4 regions of the Hoeflea sp. CAU 1731 genome follow, and region 4 is predicted to be linked to each of the others. Evidence: riboswitches for the same ligand, from Rfam matches in the RefSeq annotation. Region 4 holds a riboswitch; each other region holds the start of a gene.
The links. A riboswitch is a leader RNA that binds a small molecule or an ion and turns the genes downstream of it on or off. The one in region 4 is predicted to bind cobalamin.

Region 1 (4,708 bases), on a different contig from region 4:
CTGACCTAGTAGAACAGGAGTCCGATGTCCACTGAGAAAGGGCCTGTGCGACCTAGAACTTGACTTTTGCCATCAGCAAAAATGACCGACCCGGTTCATAGAGCTCCTGCAGCACCGTTTCATCGTCATAATCGGCGCCATAGGTCGCCCGGTCGGAGTAGGTTGCGTCGAATATATTGTTGGCTTCGACCCTCAGAGTAAGGTTCGGAAGCTGGATCGGCTTGTACTCCACAAATGCATTGAAGACAGCATAGCCAGGCAGCGCCGATTCACCGGCCTTTTCCGGCCCGTCATATTCGAGAGCTGCGTCGAGACTGGATCCCACGGTCACGCCATATTGTTCGAATGAGTGGACGATTTCTGCGGCGATCACCTGTCCAACTGGCATGCCCATATCGCCGGCATAGTAGGAATCGACATAGTCGCCGTCGACGGTCAGTTCGCTGTTGGAATAGGTTATGCGGAAAAATCCGTTGCCCCAGTTATAACCGGCGCCCAGCTTGAACCCTTCGGTGGTGAAGTCCTTGTTGCCGTCAGCTTCCCGGAAGTTTTCGAAGTCGGTGCGGTAAACGCCGCCGGTCAATTGCCAGCCTTTGTAGTTGAATTCGATGCCGGCCGTGAAATTTTGCGAGCGGACGGGCTCCAGACCGGCGTAATCCCAACTCGGAACGTAGATGAAATTTTCTTCAAGATCGATGCCGCCGAACACGTTCGAATAACCGGCGTTGATGGTCAGGTAGTCGTTGATATCGTATGCGGCGTAGACGTTGCCGCTCAAGCCGAAGTTCTCGAGTTTCTCGCCGCCGAGGCCTTCGAACCACTGATTGTCGCCGCGGGCGCCGAACGACAGATGAAAACCGTCGAGCGGTTCCAGGCGCGCCTGCCCGTAGAAGCCGAGATTGGTCGATTTTTCTCTCAGGCCGTCGATCGTGTAGATATCGTCGACATATTCACTTTCTGTGGAGTAAAAGTCGATGCCGGCGGTGATCGAGTTTTTCTCATCCAGGTTGAACGTGTTCTCTGCCTTAGCCGTCCAGGTGCCGGCGGTTCCCTCACTGTTGATCTGCAGGTTTTCACCGGAGCGCCGGTCGAAATAGATTGGAATGGCGGTTGTCGCGTCGCTGTAACCGACGACGATACTCGGATCCCATAGCCCTTGCGCGTCTTCGACGCTGTAGCTTACCGAGAAGTTGCGTTGCGTCAGGTCATAAACCCGGGTTTCCGGTTCGATGCCGGGCAGGTCGCCGAAGTTGGCGCGATAAGGCCGCAGGGCGCTGTCCTGAACCTGCTGCGCCTTGATTTCGATTCGGTGCCCATCGAGCGACTGATAGGCGGCCTTGCCGAGAAAGCTCAGAAAATCGGCCGCCGTTCCGGGGATCGTCCAGCCGTCGCCGGCGGTGTAGTCGTCTCCGTCGGCGTATTTGACGTAGCCCAAAAATTCGAAGCCATTGGCGCGGCCATAGAGCGAGCCAGCTTCGGTGAATGTGCTGCTGTTGGTGTCGTAGCTGACGCGCGCATAGCCGCCAAAATTCTTGCCTTCTTCGAGAAGATCGGCGGCGTCCACGGTCTCATAGACGATGGATCCGCCCAGCGCGCCCGGGCCTGCGTCGGCGGGCGCAACGCCGGGATCGACGCGCACCGACTTCAGCAGCGTCGGGTCGACGTAGTTTGTAGTGTTGTGATGGAAAACCCTGTTGTTCTGCAGGACGCCATCGATCGTGACGGCGAGATTGAGTTCGTCGATACTGTTGACGTAGACCTTTTGTGTCGTGGTCATTGCGCCGCCGACGGAAATCGAGGCGTCCCCCGCGAATACCTCTTTCAAGCTTTGCGGGTCGACAAGCTCCAGTTCCTCCGAAGAGATGTAGATGGACTGGTTGCGATCGGCCGCGCCGGCATGTTTGTCGCCCTTGTCCTCACCCTCTTCGACAATGATTTTCTTCAGTTCGGTGGTGTCCGCCGAATCGGTTACTTCCACCGTAGCGCTCTGCGCCTGGGCTTCGGCCGCGATTGCGCCGACTGCAATAAAACTGCCAGCGTAAAGGCTGGCGCGGAAAAATTCGTATGGCATTGCCATTTTCCCCAAATGTTCGTGGTGCTGGCTACGCCGATGCATGGAACTGCGTGAACGACGATCGCTAAAAAATGACGGTCGTTACCCCGACCCGTTCGATTGCGGTTTATAGGTGACTTTTTTAGTCATGTAAAACATGTTTTTAAACATTGTTTGAATTTTTTCGCTTCCGGCGCTATTCTGCAACGGCGATTGCCACGGGCTGAACAGGGACATAACGTTGCTCGAAACACTTTCTTCTACTACGACGCACCAGATGGACGCTTCCCACCTGAATACGCGCGACCGACTGCTTCGAAGCGCCGAGCGGCTGATGGCTCGTGATGGCATTTCGGAGGTCTCGGTTCGTGCGATCACGGAAGACGCGGGCGCCAATGTTGCAGCGATAAATTATCATTTCGGCGGCAAGGACGAATTGGTCCAGGCGCTGCTGACGGCTAAATTCGAGCTTTTGGACGTGACCGTGAATGACATGTTGTCCAGGCTTGCTGAGGCCTGGAGCATGGAAAACGCATCCGTGTTGCTCGACGATGTGGTGCGTGTCTATCTGGCGGCGCTCCTGACGCTTGGCGTCGACAGCCGTCGTAATGCGCTCGACCCGTTCATTCCTCTCATTCAGCGCGCGTCGATTGAGCGTGAGGTGGCGTTAAGGAACGCGCAGAACCTTCAAAACGAGGGCATCTCGAAACTGGTTTCGATGATTGCCGAAAGTTCCGGCCGCCCCGTGACGATGGGGCCGGCTTTCTACGAGATGCTGGGCCTGATGTATAGCGGCGGCGTCGCGATGATGCACGCCATGGTTTCTGCGGGTGACGAAAAAAGCAGAGAGACGTTGCGCGAGGCCGTTGAATCATTCGTTCTCAGCGGCGTGCGTTCCTTTATCGAAAAAGCGTACGGAGACTGATCGCACTCCGCATAAAAGTCCAACCCGGCTCACGGCGGGTGTTTTGGTTGGTTGTCATTTACGACCGCCTGTGTTTATTTGCACTTGCTTATGGCGCCGCCGGATTCGTTCAGGCGGATAATTGGGAAGCCGGTTCAACGCCGGCGCTGCCCCCGCAACGGTATTGAAGCCGCGCCCGACACGAGCCACTGGACAACGACCTGTCCGGGAAGGGTGTCGGAGATGTTCGCAAGGACAGGCTTCAGAGCCCGGAAACCAACCATGAGTGAGAAAGTCGACTGATCGCGGAGGGCGGTCGTGAGGCAACGAATGATCGGCGATCTTTCGATCGGGTCCGGCTGACGTTTTCCTCCATGTTCACCCGGCCCTCAGGCGCAGGCAGAATGGATCGTCTCCATTGGGCTGGCGCGGGCAGTCGATACCCCATTTGGAACCGGTTCCGGCGAAGCCGGGACGTTCCTTGCAGGAGGACAGAGTATTGGTTGGTGATCCGCAATTTTTTCAGCGCGTCGGTCCGTTCGACGTGGCGACTGTGGCGCGGCATGCGGAGGGCGACGCCGATGCGTCGGAAATCCTGCTGGAAGGCGTTGCATCGCTGGAGGAGGCGAGTGGGCGCCAAGTCAGTTTCCTGGAAAATCGCCGCTATCTGGCGACGCTGGCGGACACGAAAGCCGGCGCCGTCATCATACATCCTTCGCTTGAAAGCCAGCTTCCGGAAGGCTCCATCGCCATTCGCTCGACCGAGCCCTACGCCGCTTGGGCGCGGGTCTGCAACCTGTTCCATCCCGTTGGCGACCATGCCGGCGGGGTCCATCCGACGGCTTGGATCGATCCGCTCGCCGTCGTCGACAGTTCGGTCCGCATCGGCTCCCACGCGGTGGTGGAAGCCGGCGCCTCAGTCGCTGCCGGTTGCCGCATCGACGCCGGAGCGACGGTCGGGCGCGGCGTATCCATCGGTTCAGATTGCGTGATCGAAAGCAATGCGAGCCTGAGCTACGCCATTGTCGGATCGCGTGTCCATATCGGAGCAGGGTGCCGGATAGGCCAGCCGGGATTCGGTTTCGCCAGCACAAAGAGCGGTTTTCTCGCGATCCCGCAATTGGGACGGGTGATAATTGAGGATGACGTGCGGGTCGGCGCCAACACGACGGTCGACCGTGGATCTGCCACCGACACCATTATCGGCTGCGGAACATGGATCGATAATCTCGTCCAGATCGCCCACAACGTGACGATCGGACGATGCTGCGTCATTGTGGCGCAAGTCGGCATCGCGGGCTCGACGCGGATCGGAAATTTCGTGCGGATCGGCGGACAAGCGGCGATTGCAGGGCATCTCGACGTTGGCGACGGGGCCAGCATCGGCGCGCAGGCCGGCGTCATCAGCAATGTGCCGCCAAAGGCGGAATTGCTGGGCAGTCCGGCGCAGCCGCGTCGGGATTTCTTCCGCCAGATCGCCAGCGCCAGACAAGGTTCAAGGGCGCGCGGCGCGCGAACGACAGAAGGGCGGTAGCGTCCGCGATGACGCGGGATGCGGACCTGGGATGATCGCCGATTAATCGCGCCTGTGCGCTACTTCATACCCAATCCTATCGAGAACTGGTCGGTTCAGGATTCCAAGATGACGCGGACCTTCACGCTCCTCCTCGATCATTCCGCCAATGTGGAGACCCTCAGGAAGGTGTAACTGGAATTCCGAAGACGAGGATGTCATGGAGCGCGCGGAGCCG
Region 2 (4,708 bases), on a different contig from region 4:
CTTGTTTCGAAGGACTTTCCGGGATTTGAGCGGGGCGATTGACGAAAACGCCGAATTGTTTGGCCAAAGAGGCCTGCAGGCGTTACATCACGAGATGTAAACCATTTTAATCTAATTGATATAAAGTGCGTATTCCGCTATATCCGAGCCGACTGGTTCGTGTATGACAGATCGGGCAAGAAGTTTTTTTGCTGAGAGCTGTGCGCATCCAAAGAAACTGGCAAAGCAAATCGTGGTCACGAAACCCTCGTCCAACTCTGTCTCTCGCTTTGCTTCGGGTATTGACCGTGATTCTTTACCCGACATGAGCCTTTCTTTCGGTAATATCGTGCGCAACCGCAGAGGCCTGATTCTCTCGAGATCGCTTATCCTCATGGTGGCGATCATCGTTTTTACCCAGATGATCAATACGGTTTTCTTCGCTAGCGAGTTGCGCGGCGCGGCGCAGATTGCGGATAGTTTGCTCACCTTGCGCTTCACTGTCGTCGTCGCCGTTCCCTTTGTTCTTTACATGGTTTTCCTGCAGGCGAGAGCCGATCTTGCTGTGGAATACTTCAGGAAGCTCTCCAGAACAGATCCGCTGACGGGTCTCTTCAATCGCCGCGCCTTCATCGACCTGTTGCAGGAAGGAAGAGTAACGCGAGAGGGTTTGGGAGACAGCGCAAGCCTGATGGTGCTCGATATCGATCACTTCAAGCGCGTCAACGACACCTATGGCCACGAGGCTGGCGACGCGGTGCTGATCCAGATGGCTGATTTGTTTCGTGAGAATCTGCGCCCGGACGACATTATTGGACGTCTTGGAGGCGAGGAATTTGCCATCGCTCTTAATCGCAGCAGCGCGAGAGAATGTTGGCATGTCGCCCAGCGTTTGCGCCACGAAGTCGAGCGGCATGTTTTCCGACACGAAGACATCGAAATGAAGCTGACAGTCAGCATCGGAGCAACGCATGTCGGCAAGGACGGGGACCTCAACGACGCGATGCAGGAAGCTGATATGCTCGCCTACAAATCGAAACGCGAAGGTCGCAACCGTATCAGCTATGGTCCGGACAGGAAGGCGATGCCGTTCGCCGTTTGACCGTATTTCCGCCTCTGTGGCGTTCTCGATTGACAGCCGGTCGCCCAGCGCAATAATGATAAATAACGAATGGTCCCGAAAGGCATAGCCGGAAGGGATCAAGAGGGAATGCGACGGGCGGACCCAAACAGGGCGCTTTAATCGCAGCCGACCCCGCGACTGTAGAGCGGACAGGCGATCCCGGCCGTTTGTGTGATGCGCGGTGCGCTTTTTACGAACGGGAAGCCACTGAAGTGGCGGCGCCATAAACCGACGGACGCCTCTAATCGTCTGCGAATCGTCCGTTTGGCGCCGCCGAATTCGGGAAGGCGAGGGTGAGCCTGGCAGCTAATCGCTGCCGATCCGTGAGCCAGGAGACCTGCCATTCGTGACGGGCAATGCGCCCGCAAATTGGGAATACGAGCCAGTCACGGAGGTTGCAATGGCTAACAGAACGATCAAGTCGCACACAATTGGTGCAGCGGGACAGCGCATCACGATAGCCGTAACGGCTTTGATTGTAGGCGCATTTTTCATTTTTGGAGCGGGCTTCGCCAATTCGGCGGTCCTGCACGACACAGCTCACGACGCTCGCCACGCATACGGCTTTCCTTGCCACTAAGGAGAAGCTGAAATGATGGTTCGTTATCTTCTTGCCGCCTTGGTGGCAGGACTGATCGCTGGCGTTTTCATGAGCGTCGCTCAGGAAATCAAGGTCACGCCGCTTATCCTGCATGCCGAAGAATTCGAGAATGTCGGCGGGGATCGTGTCGAGCAAAGTCTGGCGCCAAGCGAGTCTTTGATTATGTCTCTCACAGACTTTTTGAGTCCCGTGACCATGGCCTATGCTCACGAGGGAGAAGAAGGCGGCGCCCTTTTTGGCCTCGATCGGCTTTGGGGAACGATACTTGCAAATCTCGTTGTGGGAGCGGGATACGGCTTGATTCTGTTGGCCGCTGTCTTGTTGACGGGAATCCCCATAACAGCGAAGACAGGCGTCTTGTGGGGCGCTGCAGGGTGGCTCACATTCCAGTTTCTCCCGGCGCTCGGGCTTCCGCCTGAACTTCCCGGCTTTCCCGCCGCGGACCTCGCCGATCGTCAGGTCTGGTGGGTGGCCACTGTGATCCTGTCGGCGACCGGATTGTACTTGCTGGTCGTGCGATCCGAAATATGGGCCAAGATCGCGGGCGTCGTGGTGCTCGCCTTGCCGCATGTCTACGGCGCTCCCCAGCCAGAGATCATTACCAGCGACGTGCCGGCTTTGCTCGCCGCCGAGTTCGCCGTGGCGACGCTTGCAACGACTGCGTTTTTCTGGGTCGTTCTGGGTCTGCTTATGGGGGCGGCCATGGACAGGCTGGAAGAAGGAGCGTGACCAAGGGTCCAGGGTCGGTTTTGGTCCTCGGCGGCGCCCGATCAGGCAAGTCGCGCTTTGCCGAGAGGCTGGTGGACGAGTCTAGACTTGGCGCTGTCTATGTCGCGACGGCGCGCCTTGGGTATGACGAAGAGATGGCGGCGCGCATCGGCCATCACCGCGCGCGTCGGGGCCAGGACTGGACGACGCTGGAAGAGCCATTGCAGCTGGCGGAACTGCTTGTTCGAGAAGCGGCCGCAGACAAGGCGATCCTCGTGGACTGCCTGACGCTCTGGATCACAAATCTGATGCTGGAAGAGTGGGACGTCGAGGCGCGATGTGAAGACTTGGCGGAGCGCGTGAGAAGCTTGCCGGGCCACATCATCCTGGTTTCCAACGAAGTCGGCATGGGCATCGTGCCTGAAAACCGCATGGCACGGGAGTTCCGGGATCATGCCGGGCGGCTGCACCAAATACTGGGAGAGCTGGTTGATGAGGTTTATCTCGTCGCTGCCGGGCTTCCCATGAAACTGAAAGGTTAAGCGCTATGCAAGGCGAAAAAATTCCCGCGACAGTGATTACAGGTTTTCTGGGCGCGGGAAAGACAACGATGATCCGCAATATGCTGACCGCCGCCAATGGCCGAAGGATTGCGCTGATCATCAACGAGTTCGGCGACCTCGGAGTTGACGGCGAGGTGCTGAAAGGGTGCGGCGTCGAGAATTGCAGTGACGATGACATCGTGGAACTGAACAATGGCTGCATCTGCTGCACGGTCGCCGATGATTTCATCCCCGCCATGGAAAAGCTGCTCGAACGCGAGGAAAGGCCGGATCACATCGTTATCGAGACTTCGGGTCTCGCGCTGCCTCAGCCTCTGGTCGCTGCATTCAACTGGCCTGGCATCAAGACGCGGGTCACCGTCGACGGCGTTGTGACCGTTGTCGACAGCGCGGCGGTGTCGGCAGGCCGGTTTGCGGACGACCACGACCGTGTGGACGCGCAGCGACAAGCCGATGAATCGCTTGATCACGAGAGCCCGCTGGAGGAACTTTTCGAAGACCAGTTGACTGCTGCGGATCTGATAGTGCTCAACAAGGCTGACCTCCTGGACGAAACCGGCTTAGAGGCGGTGCGCGTCGAAGTCGCAGGGCGCGCCAGCCGCAAGACGGCGATGATCGTATCGCGCAACGGAGAAGTCGCAAACGATGTGCTGCTCGGTCTCGGTTCGGCGACCGAGGACGAGATATCCAAGCGCAAATCGCACCATGAAATCGAGCATGAGAATGGTGGAGACCACGATCACGACCATGATGAATTCGAAAGCTTCGTGGTCGAGTTTGGCGAACTGCCGGATCCCGATGGATTTGCGCGCATGCTCGAGTCCATTATCTCTGATCACGACATTCTTCGGGTCAAAGGCTTTGTCTCGGTGCCGGGCAAGGCCATGCGACAGGTCATCCAATGTGTCGGCGCGCGTATGGACCGGTACTACGATCGCCCGTGGAAGCCAGGTGAGGCGACAAACTCTCGTCTCGTTGTGATTGGACTGCACGACATGGATCGAACTGTAATATCTGATGCGATCGCACGCGCGGCAGGAACAGCAGCGCAGGCTTAGACATGCACCTTCTGGTCGCGCAGAAAGGATCGATAGCGGATGGCGAGGAGGCGATTGATCTCGCCCAGTCGCCGGCCGACATGATCGTTCTGTCCGCAGCCGATACCGAACTGGCCAGCCTCGCCGAAGCGCGAAAAATGCGTGGTGAAGATGCGCCGCGACTTCGCCTTGCAAGTCTGATGCAGCTCAGGCATCCGATGTCGGTTGACACGTATCTGGAAAAGACTGCCGGCCAGGCGCGGCTTGTTGTTGTGCGTGCACTCGGCGGCGCTAGTTATTTTTCCTACGCGCTGCAGTCCCTTCATGCGCTGTGTTTCGAACGCGGCATTGCGCTGGCGGTGCTTCCAGGCGACGACAAGCCGGATCCCGGCCTGCTGGACTATGGAACTGTGCCTCGAGCAGATTCAGAGGCTCTCTGGTCCTATCTAGTCGAGGGCGGGATCGAGAACGCCGGCCGCTTTCTGGATTTCGCCAAAACTCTACTGACTGGCGACGACAAGCCGGGACCTGCGGTTCCACTGCTGAAAGCCGGTCTGTGGTGGCCGGGGCGAGACATTCGCCATGTCGACGACATCATCGAGACCGGATCGGAAAAGGCTGTTGCGGCGATATGCTTTTACCGGGCGCTCGTGCAAGGGGGGCAGACGAAGCCCGTCGAAGCTCTGATCGAGGCGCT
Region 3 (4,708 bases), on a different contig from region 4:
TTTATGCGCTTCGGTGGACAAGTGCAAGAAAAAATCGTTGTCCGCTTGGCTTTTGTGCTGAAAAATCCACGGCCGCAGAGCAAGTGGATTATTGTTATGAGAACGTCGCAATTCCTCCCGAACGCGCTTGACAGCTTGGGGGGAACGGCTTAATTGACCGCTCACGTTTCGCAGAGACGCGAGACAAAAGCGCGGGTGTAGCTCAGCTGGTTAGAGTGCCGGCCTGTCACGCCGGAGGTCGCGGGTTCGAGCCCCGTCACTCGCGCCATTTTTTCAATGACTTAGCAAGTTATAAAATCTGGAAAAGTTGGAATTCTGGCCGATATTCCAACTTTTGGGCACTTTTGTTCCTTTTAGATGTTTCGCAATGGCCCTCAATCACCGAGCCATTCAGCGCAGCTTTCGGGAAATGCGCGCAGATATTATCCACGATCTTGTTGATCTCGCCGGTATCCGTGCAGTAGTGCACGATGATCGATGCGGCGTTGTGGTTTGTTTCAACCGACAAAACGCCTTGCGGCGTTCTGACCTTGCTTGCAATTGTACTGGGCTGTTTCGTATTTTTGCAAACGTGTGAATTGCGCTATTCGTTTGACCATGAAAGTTTTCGTTTCACGTTCTGGTCTCTATGATCGATGCTTGCTTGCAGCTAGCGACTACCGGAGCAACAAAGCATGTCTCAGAGAGGGACGCCCTTGACCGGAACTGATCGGACCGCGGATGGAAGACTATGAAACGCAAGGTCATTGTCATCGGCATCGGCGCCGGCAATCCGGACCACGTTACGATTCAGGCGGTTGATGCGCTGAACAGGGTTTCCGTATTGTTCATACCCGACAAGGGAGCGGAGAAGACGGATCTGGCGCAATTGCGCAGGCAAATCTGCGAGCGCTTCATTCGCAACGATGACTATCGGATGGTGGATTTCGCCACCCCGCCGAGAAAACGGTCTTCGCCGGATTACCGGCAAGACATCAGGATCTGGCGTGAACAGGTCGAGGACGTCTATCAGCGACTGCTGACGGAGGAGCTCGGCGATGATGACTGCGGCGCCTTCCTTGTCTGGGGCGATCCCTCGATTTACGATGGGACGTTGCGCATACTGGAGAAGATCCGCGCGAAAGGCGCCTTTGAACTTGAATACGAAGTAATTCCAGGAATCAGCAGTGTGCAGGCGCTCGCCGCGCGACACAGGGTTCCCTTGAACGGAATCGGTGCGTCGATCATGATCACGACAGGCCGTAAACTGGCTGAGGGTTTTCCCGACGATGTCGACAGCGTGGTCGTCATGCTGGATGCGGCGAACGCCTTCAAGACAGTCGACGGAGACCTGGATATTCACTGGGGCGCCTATGTCGGAATGGATGAGGAAATCCTTTTGTCCGGCAAAGTGCGCGACGTTGGCGACGAAATCGAGCGGCTAAGGGATAACGCCCGGGAAAAACATGGTTGGATCATGGACAGCTACCTGCTGACCCGGCCGGGGAAGGACGACGGGGAATAGAATGCCCGTCGGCTCATTTCCCCCGAAACGAATTGTCTGTCTCACAGAAGAAACTGTCGAGACGCTCTATCTTCTCGGAGAGCGGGATCGGATCGTCGGGGTGTCCGGCTACGCTGTTCGTCCGCCGCAGGTGCGTCGTGAAAAGCCGCGCGTTTCAGCGTTTGTATCGGCCGATATCCCGAAGCTGCTGGCCTTGCAGCCGGACCTTGTGCTTGCCTTCTCCGACATTCAGGCCGATATCGCCGCTGAACTTGTGCGTTCGGGCGTCGCTGTGCACGTCTTCAACCAACGCGATATCGCAGGCATCCTTGCGATGATCAGAATGATCGGCGCGATGGTCGGCGCCTCGCGGATGGCTGAAGACCTGGCTCTTTCCTACGAAGAACGGCTTGATAGCGTGCGAAAGGCCGCTGGCGGAAGCGCGCGCCCGAAAATCTATTTCGAGGAATGGGACGATCCGCTGATCAGCGGGATTGGCTGGGTGTCGGAACTGATCACTGTCGCCGGCGGAGACGACGTCTTTGCGGCAAAGGCGAAGGAAAAGGCGGCGGTAGATCGCATCGTCGCTGCAGCGGACGTGGTGCAAGCATCTCCAGACATCATTCTCGCGTCCTGGTGTGGTAAAAAGGTTCGACCCGAAAGGATCTCCGGTCGCGCCGGCTGGGACGCCATTCCGGCGGTGCGCAACCGCCGGATCGTCGAAATAAAGTCACCGCTTATTTTGCAGCCGGGGCCGGCGGCGCTGACCGATGGACTGGACGCGATCGTGGCTGCCATCCACGGATAATTCCTCATGCGGCGATCGCCGTCGCGCGGCGCGCAGACCATGTCGCATTCTCAGCGTTGCGAATCCAAATATTGTGGTTTCCTGTCATGATCCGAGGTGCCGCGCTGCCAGTCAGGGCGGATAATTGGGAAGCCGGTTGGAAGCCGGCGCTGCCCCCGCAACGGTAGCGGAGCGAATAACCCGACGATAGCCACTGAACGGAGGAGTCCGGGAAGGTGTCGGGACAGTCCGTCAGGACAGCTCCGAAGCCCGGAAACCAGCCGCGGATAGGATTTAACCGACTGATCGCGGTGGGCGGTCAAGAGGCAAAGATGCGGTGCCGCCGATTGATCGGAGGCCATGCCAAATCTTTCCTCTATCACCACCAAGTTCAGTCCTTTGGCAGGGACGGGACATGGATATACATGACGAGATGTTGGGACTTCTAGGAAGTCGCCGCTCTGGCTTTTCTCTCGAACAGCCGTTCTACACCGATCCACGATTTTATGAAGTTGATCTGGACCTGATCTGGTACCGGGACTGGCTGTTTATCGACCACGACTGCGAATTGCAAAAGCCCGGGAGCTACTTCACGGTCGAGGTCGGAGCCTACCCGGTCATTGTGTTGCGGGACAGGGAAGGCGACATTCGCGCGTTTCACAATTCTTGCCGCCATCGCGGAAGCCGCGTCTGCAGCGCCGCCAAGGGAATGACCGCGCGCCTGGTCTGCCCCTACCATCAATGGACGTACGACCTTGACGGCAGCCTTGTCTATGCGCGTCAGATGTCAGAGGATTTTGATCGCGCGCCATACGGTCTGAAGCCGGTCGCCTGCGAAACTGCCGGCGGGTACATCTTTATCTGCCTTGCCGACAAACCGACTGACTTCGAGCCGTTCCGCACGACAATGGAGCCCTATTTTCTTCCGCACCGTTTGACCGAAGCAAAGGTGGCTTAAGAATCGACGATTATCGAAAAAGGCAACTGGAAGCTGGTGTGGGAGAATAATCGCGAGTGCTACCACTGCGCAGGAAGCCATCCGGAATTGTGCAAGACCTTTCCTGAAGCGCCCACGGTGACCGGCGCGCAGGGCGGGGAGAATGATCCGGAGATGCTTGCGCACTGGGCCAAATGTGAAAAAGCCGGTCTGCCGAGTCGCTTTCGCATAGACCCGGCGGGACAGTTCAGGGCAACGCGGATGCCGCTGCTCCAGGACTCTGTCAGCTACACCATGACCGGTCGGCGGGCGGTGGACCGCAGGCTCTCCGACGACGTGACGACCGACCGGATCGGTTCGCTTTTGCTCTATCACTATCCGACCACCTGGAATCATGTTCTGACCGATCACGCAGTGACGTTTCGCGTGATGCCGATCAGCGCCACGGAAACGGCGGTCACCACCAAGTGGCTCGTCCACAAGGACGCCGTCGAGGGCGTCGATTACAACCTCGCCGAACTTATCCATGTCTGGACCGAAACCAACGACCAGGATCGCCGGATTGTCGAGGAAAACGCAGTCGGCATCCATTCGCCAGCTTACGAACCCGGTCCTTATTCGGAAATTCATGAGGGCGGCGTGATCCAGTTCGTCGAGTGGTACTGCAGCTTCATCGAGTCGAGACTGGCTGACGGCGAGGCGGCATCCATGAAGATCGTGGCCTGACGTGACTCAAATAGGCATGAACAAGAGCTTCGAGCCCGTACTTTATCGCCATCTCGATGAAATGCAGCCGTGGAATCACGAACTGCAGGTCCTTGAACTGATCGCCATCGCAGACGAAGCGCCGTCGGTGAAGACATTCACGTTCCGCTCTGACAACCAGACCTGGTTTCGTTACATGCCCGGCCAGTTCATCACGCTGGAACTGCCGGTCGAGCCGCAGCCGCTGATGCGAACCTATACTCTGGCTTCGAGCCCGTCGCGGCCCTTTTCGATTTCGGTCACGGTCAAGGCGCAGCCGGACAGCGTCGGCACGCGCTGGATGTTCGACAACCTGGAGACAGGCATGCATCTGAGGGCCTATGGCCCTGGCGGGGATTTCTCGCTGCATCACCATCCAGCGGCGAAGTATCTTTTCATTTCGGCGGGCTCCGGCGTCACGCCGATGATGTCGATGCTGCGCTGGCTCAACGACTGCGCGCCATGGACCGATGTCGCCTTTCTCAGTTGCGCCAGGCGCACGGACGAAGTGATCTTTCGCAAGGAACTTGAACTCACCAGCAATCGCATGCCGGGCCTCTCGCTCGATTTCCTGATTGACGACAAGTCGGGACATGAGAAGTCCTTCGGTCATCGTGGCCGGCTTGATCCGGTGCGCCTTTCGCTGCTTGTGCCAGATTTTGGCGAGCGGGAGGTGTTTTGTTGCGGCCCTGAGCCGTTCATGCGCAGCGTGCGCGGCATGCTTGAAGACAGTGGCTTCGACATTCATAGCTACCAT
Region 4 (4,708 bases):
GTTTCACCGGAGCTCGCAAAGCGAATTCGTCTTATTGCCCACGAACTCGGTTACAATCCCGATCCACGGGCGGCGTCGCTAAGGACAGGAAAAGTCAACAGCATAGCGCTGCTTTCGCCGGTCACGTCCGCCATTCCTGCGGGACGTGGACGGCTGGAATTTCTGATGGAAATCGCCGAGGCCGCAGCAACACGGGCTTTGGAGAAGGATCTGGCGCTGGTCATCGTGCCGCCGACCGGCGCGCCGAGCAGGATTATTCCCAATCTGCTGGTTGACGGAGTAATCGCGGTGGAGCCCGCCAACGACGACCAGAACCTGGATGCGCTCGTCAAACGCAGCATACCGATCGTTTCGATCGGGCGGTTTGTGGCGAGCGGCTATGACATTCCTTATGTCGATATGCACTACTACGAAATGACAATGAAAAGCCTCGATCATCTGAGACAGGTCGGCGCGCGCAAGATCGCGGTTATTTTGTGCACGGCTCAACGCCAGCTTTACTCGGAAATGCATCGCGCTTATGCGGATTTCTGCGCAGTAAACAGCATGCAGATCATCTGCCACTGGGCTGAAGAAAGCGACGCTGAAGAAGGTGGAACGGTCGCTGTGGAGACGCTGTTCTCTGACCATTCAGATATTGATGGTTTGCTTGCGCCGCTCGCGACGTTCGCCGTCGGCGCTCGGAAAGCCTTGCGGACCTTGGGCAGGAACGTGCCCGAAGACGTGAAGATCGTCACCCGGTATAACGGCATCCGATCGCGCGAGTGTGATCCGCCTCTAACCGCGATTGACCTGCATCTGGATGAGGTGGCGAAAATTGCTGTCGACATGCTCTTGTCGCATATGTCCGACAACCAGTTGGAGCGAAAGGTGAAGGTGCCTGAGCCGACCCTGATTGTCAGACGGTCGACAGAGGTCGGCTTATCTTGAAGCTGGTCTCCGGCCTCCAATTCCAGGACATCGAACAGTCACCTTCCCGCCCTTGACAATCAGGCCGGCGTCCCCCAGAAATTTGCGTGCTCTGGTTCGGACGGTTCGCCGTTCAGCCAACAGGGAATACGGTGAGGTTCGACCCGAAGGGTTTCCAATTCCGTAACTGCCCCCGCAACTGTAGGCGGAGAGCAGAGCCGAATACGCCACTGCGGAAATGCAATCCGTGGGAAGGCCGGCCTCTGCGATGACCCGCAAGTCAGGAGACCTGCCAGAGCGGCTCACCCGGTTCTTGCGCGGGGCCGCGCGAGAAACAGCGGACTATCCGTAGTGGTGGCATCTGCAACCGTCTACGGATCAGGGTTATCCCCATCCGAGGACAATTTATGTACGCGGCGACGCCTTTGGGCCGCCGGTCCTGTTGGGGGTATAATCATGAGAAGTCAGCTCGTTGTGGCGGGATCATTGCTGGTGTCCAGCGCGGCATCTGCGCAGGACGTCGAGCCGTTTGTGCTCGACACGATCATTGTCGGCGGCGGTCTCACGCCGATCGAAGCCGAGCAATATGGCCGCTCAGTCACTGTCGTCACTGCCGAAGATCTGGAAAACCGACAGGTTCGTCACGCCGCCGACGCGTTGCGCGCTTTGCCCGGCGTTGAGGTCAGCCAGACCGGCGGTGTGGGCGGCGCCGTCCAGGTGCGAATCCGTGGCGCGGAGGGCAATCATACGCTGGTGCTGATCGACGGCGTTGAAGTCAACGACCCGGCGAGCGGCGGCTATGATTTCTCAAATCTGCTTGCCGACGATATCGAGCGGATCGAGGTGTTGCGCGGCCCGCAATCATCGGTCTTTGGTTCGAACGCAATCGGCGGCGTCATTAATATCATTACGAAATCCGCCACTGAATACGGCTTTCACGGAACCGCCGAAGCAGAAATCGGCAACGAGGAAAGCGGCGGAGGAGCCGCGTCGCTGCGCTATGCGAACGAACGGGCGCGTCTGTCCCTTTCGGCTGCGCGCCGGGTGACCGGCGGCTATGATGTTTCCAACACGCCCGGCGGGGATGATGACGGCGATCAGAACACAACGCTCAACGCACGCGGCGAATTCGATCTGACGGAAAACATCACCATCGGAGGGACCCTGCGCTACGTCGATCAGAACTCCGAATACGACCAGTTCAATTTCGGCGCCGCGACGGAAGAGGGTCTGGTGACGAGCGCCGATCTTGAGCAGGATATCGAGAATTTCTTCGGCTCCGCCTACATCAGGTCCGACCATTTTGGCGGGCGCTATCGCAGCGATCTGTTCTTCGCCTACGCCAACATGGACAGCATTACCACCGACGCCGGCGCCAAGACGTCCGATTTCACGACGACGCGCACGAAATTGAGATATCGCGGCACGGTGGCGCTTGATGCGCCACAAGTGGATTCGGCAAGCCAGATCGTGAGTTTTCTGGTCGAGGGCAGGCAGGAAACCTTCCAGAACAACGACGCCGATCTGGTGTTCGATCCGGCCATGCTGGAGAAGCAGACGCGGCAGCTTTACGGTTATGTTCTGGAATATCGCGGCGGGTTCTTCGATGATGCGCTGAACCTGCAGGCGACCGCCCGCTACGATCAGAACGATGATTTCGAGGATACGACGACATGGTCTGTCGGCGTCTCCTACCTGCTTCCCAACCAGACGACCCGTTTTCACGCATCGGCAGGCACGGGCGTCCAGAATCCGACGATGTATGAGCAGTTCGGCTACAACCCCGGCACATGGATCGGTAATCCCGATCTTATTCCGGAAGAGAGCATCGGTTATGACATCGGCGTCGAGCAGCGGCTCTGGAATGATCGCGCCGTGCTTGGACTGACCTATTTCAACCAGGATCTGACAAACGAGATCTCGTCGACCTATGATTACGTGACGGGTGAGTCGACTCCGGTCAATCTGGACGGCGAAAGCCACCGCCAGGGTATCGAGGCGTCAGTCGAGGTTCAGCCTGTCAGAGGTCTTACGGTCGGCGTGGACTATACCTGGCTCGACGCCACGGATCCCGATGGCGAGATCGAGGTGCGGCGGCCCGGTAATGAACTTGGCGTGCGGGTCTCCTATCTGTTTCCAAACGGAAAGACGCGACTGGGAGCGGATGTGCGTTATGTTTCAGACCTTTGGGACTTCGATTATACTGCGCCGTCCTACGGTTCCGATTTGACCAGTCTCGATGATTACACCGTGGTGAATTTGACCGCGCAGCACCAGCTGACGGACAATATTCTGTTGACGGGGCGGGTTCAGAACCTGTTCGATGAGGAATACGAAGAAGTGCAGGGCTACCTGGCGCCGCCGCGCACCTTTTATGTTGGTCTGAGAGGTCGATTCTGATCAGTCATGACGGTCGTTGCTCGCATATCAGGCATCCTGCTGGCTGTGCTCGCCACCGCGTCGCAGGTTGCCGCCACGCCGCAACGCGTCGTGTCAATGAACCTGTGCACCGACCAGCTCGCGATGATGCTGGCGGCGCCCGGCCAGTTGATCTCGGTGTCCTATCTGGCCCGGGATCCCGAGGCGTCCGCCATGGCCGGCGAGGCGCAGGCCTTTTCCGTCAATCACGGTCTGGCGGAGGAAATCTTCATGATGAAACCGGATCTGGTGATCGCCGGACAGTATACGACGCAGGCGACCGTCTCGATGTTGAAGCGTTTGGGTATTCCCGTGGCGGTTATGGCTCCAGCCGACTCGATGGAGGACGTGCGGGACCGGATGACCGAGATGGGCGCGCATCTCGGTCACCCGGAAAAGGCAATCGCCCTTGTCGCGGAATTTGACGAAGACCTTGGAAGACTTGCTCAAGACGCCGAAGAGGGCCCCCGCGCCGCGATTTACGCTGCGCACGGCTACACATCCGGTCCGGAGAGTCTGTCCGGCGACATTCTCAGGGCGGCCGGCTTGCGCAATGTCGCCGAGGAGGCAGGCCTCGATCGTGGCGGCGTGCTGGCGCTCGAACGCCTCGTCATGCTTTCTCCGGATCTCGTCGTTCTTTCGCAGCGCCGGACCGGCAATTCACGTGCCGAGGAAATACTGAACCACCCGGCGCTTAGCGCATTGCTGGAAGAGGCGGGCGTCGCGCCTCTTACCGATCGTGACTGGGTTTGCGGAACGCCGCACGTGTTGCGGGCCATCGCAGATCTCGCGTTTGAACGCGATGCGGGTCAGGAGTCGCAATGACGGCGTATGTCCGCCTCCTGTTTGGCCTTGGTCTGCTTTCCCTTTTGCTTTTTGTCATTTCACTGCTGGTCGGTCCAGCGGGCGTTTCGCCGCATCTCAGTCTGTCCGCGCTGATATTCGGCGACGCCGGTCCGCTTTCCCTTGTCATGCGTGAAATTCGCCTGCCGCGCGCAATTCTCGGCGTTCTGATAGGGGCGGCTCTTGGTCTTGGCGGCGCGGCCATGCAGGGTTATCTGCGCAACCCTATGGCGGAACCTGGCATTCTGGGCGTGTCAGGCGCCGCGGCTCTCGGCGCTGTTCTCGCGATCCAGACCGGGCTGACGGCGGCTTTCGCGCTCGCGCTGCCGTTTGCGGCTCTCGCCGGCGCGGGCGTCGCTGTCACCCTGCTTCTTCTTCTGGCGGGACGTCGCGGCGGCACGCTGACGCTAATCCTCGCCGGCATCGCCATATCGGCCTTGGCGGGCGCGTTGACGTCGCTGGTTTTGAACCTTTCTCCCAATCCGTTTGCGGCGAATGAAATCATTTTCTGGATGATGGGCTCGCTTGCCGACCGATC

Region 1: it holds a riboswitch for cobalamin, as region 4 does, so the genes downstream of both, lpxD (UDP-3-O-(3-hydroxymyristoyl)glucosamine N-acyltransferase) here and AAFN47_RS15255 (TonB-dependent receptor plug domain-containing protein) in region 4, are expected to answer to the same signal.
Region 2: it holds a riboswitch for cobalamin, as region 4 does, so the genes downstream of both, AAFN47_RS08555 (CbtB domain-containing protein) here and AAFN47_RS15255 (TonB-dependent receptor plug domain-containing protein) in region 4, are expected to answer to the same signal.
Region 3: it holds a riboswitch for cobalamin, as region 4 does, so the genes downstream of both, AAFN47_RS05635 (aromatic ring-hydroxylating oxygenase subunit alpha) here and AAFN47_RS15255 (TonB-dependent receptor plug domain-containing protein) in region 4, are expected to answer to the same signal.

What each region holds. Positions count from the first base shown of each region.
Region 1 covers NZ_JBDQQS010000015.1:830-5,537, reverse strand. Annotated here, with positions in the region: gene AAFN47_RS21050 (TonB-dependent receptor domain-containing protein) at 53-2,071, opposite strand; gene AAFN47_RS21045 (TetR/AcrR family transcriptional regulator) at 2,331-2,978, shown strand; cobalamin riboswitch at 3,053-3,256, shown strand; gene lpxD (UDP-3-O-(3-hydroxymyristoyl)glucosamine N-acyltransferase) at 3,439-4,491, shown strand; gene AAFN47_RS21035 (hypothetical protein) at 4,510-4,665, shown strand; gene AAFN47_RS21030 (hypothetical protein) at 4,691-4,708, shown strand, end outside.
Region 2 covers NZ_JBDQQS010000004.1:104,301-109,008, forward strand. Annotated here, with positions in the region: gene AAFN47_RS08545 (cobyric acid synthase) at 1-42, shown strand, start outside; gene AAFN47_RS08550 (GGDEF domain-containing protein) at 329-1,081, shown strand; cobalamin riboswitch at 1,135-1,461, shown strand; gene AAFN47_RS08555 (CbtB domain-containing protein) at 1,503-1,682, shown strand; gene AAFN47_RS08560 (CbtA family protein) at 1,695-2,432, shown strand; gene cobU (bifunctional adenosylcobinamide kinase/adenosylcobinamide-phosphate guanylyltransferase) at 2,429-2,953, shown strand; gene cobW (cobalamin biosynthesis protein CobW) at 2,959-4,032, shown strand; gene cobN (cobaltochelatase subunit CobN) at 4,035-4,708, shown strand, end outside.
Region 3 covers NZ_JBDQQS010000002.1:321,373-326,080, forward strand. Annotated here, with positions in the region: tRNA gene AAFN47_RS05620 (tRNA-Asp) at 192-268, shown strand; gene cobF (precorrin-6A synthase (deacetylating)) at 731-1,504, shown strand; gene AAFN47_RS05630 (cobalamin-binding protein) at 1,506-2,291, shown strand; cobalamin riboswitch at 2,369-2,570, shown strand; partial or broken gene AAFN47_RS05635 (aromatic ring-hydroxylating oxygenase subunit alpha) at 2,686-3,933, shown strand; gene AAFN47_RS05640 (FAD-binding oxidoreductase) at 3,950-4,708, shown strand, end outside.
Region 4 covers NZ_JBDQQS010000009.1:8,592-13,299, forward strand. Annotated here, with positions in the region: gene AAFN47_RS15250 (LacI family DNA-binding transcriptional regulator) at 1-930, shown strand, start outside; cobalamin riboswitch at 1,006-1,220, shown strand; gene AAFN47_RS15255 (TonB-dependent receptor plug domain-containing protein) at 1,366-3,309, shown strand; gene AAFN47_RS15260 (ABC transporter substrate-binding protein) at 3,316-4,152, shown strand; gene AAFN47_RS15265 (FecCD family ABC transporter permease) at 4,149-4,708, shown strand, end outside.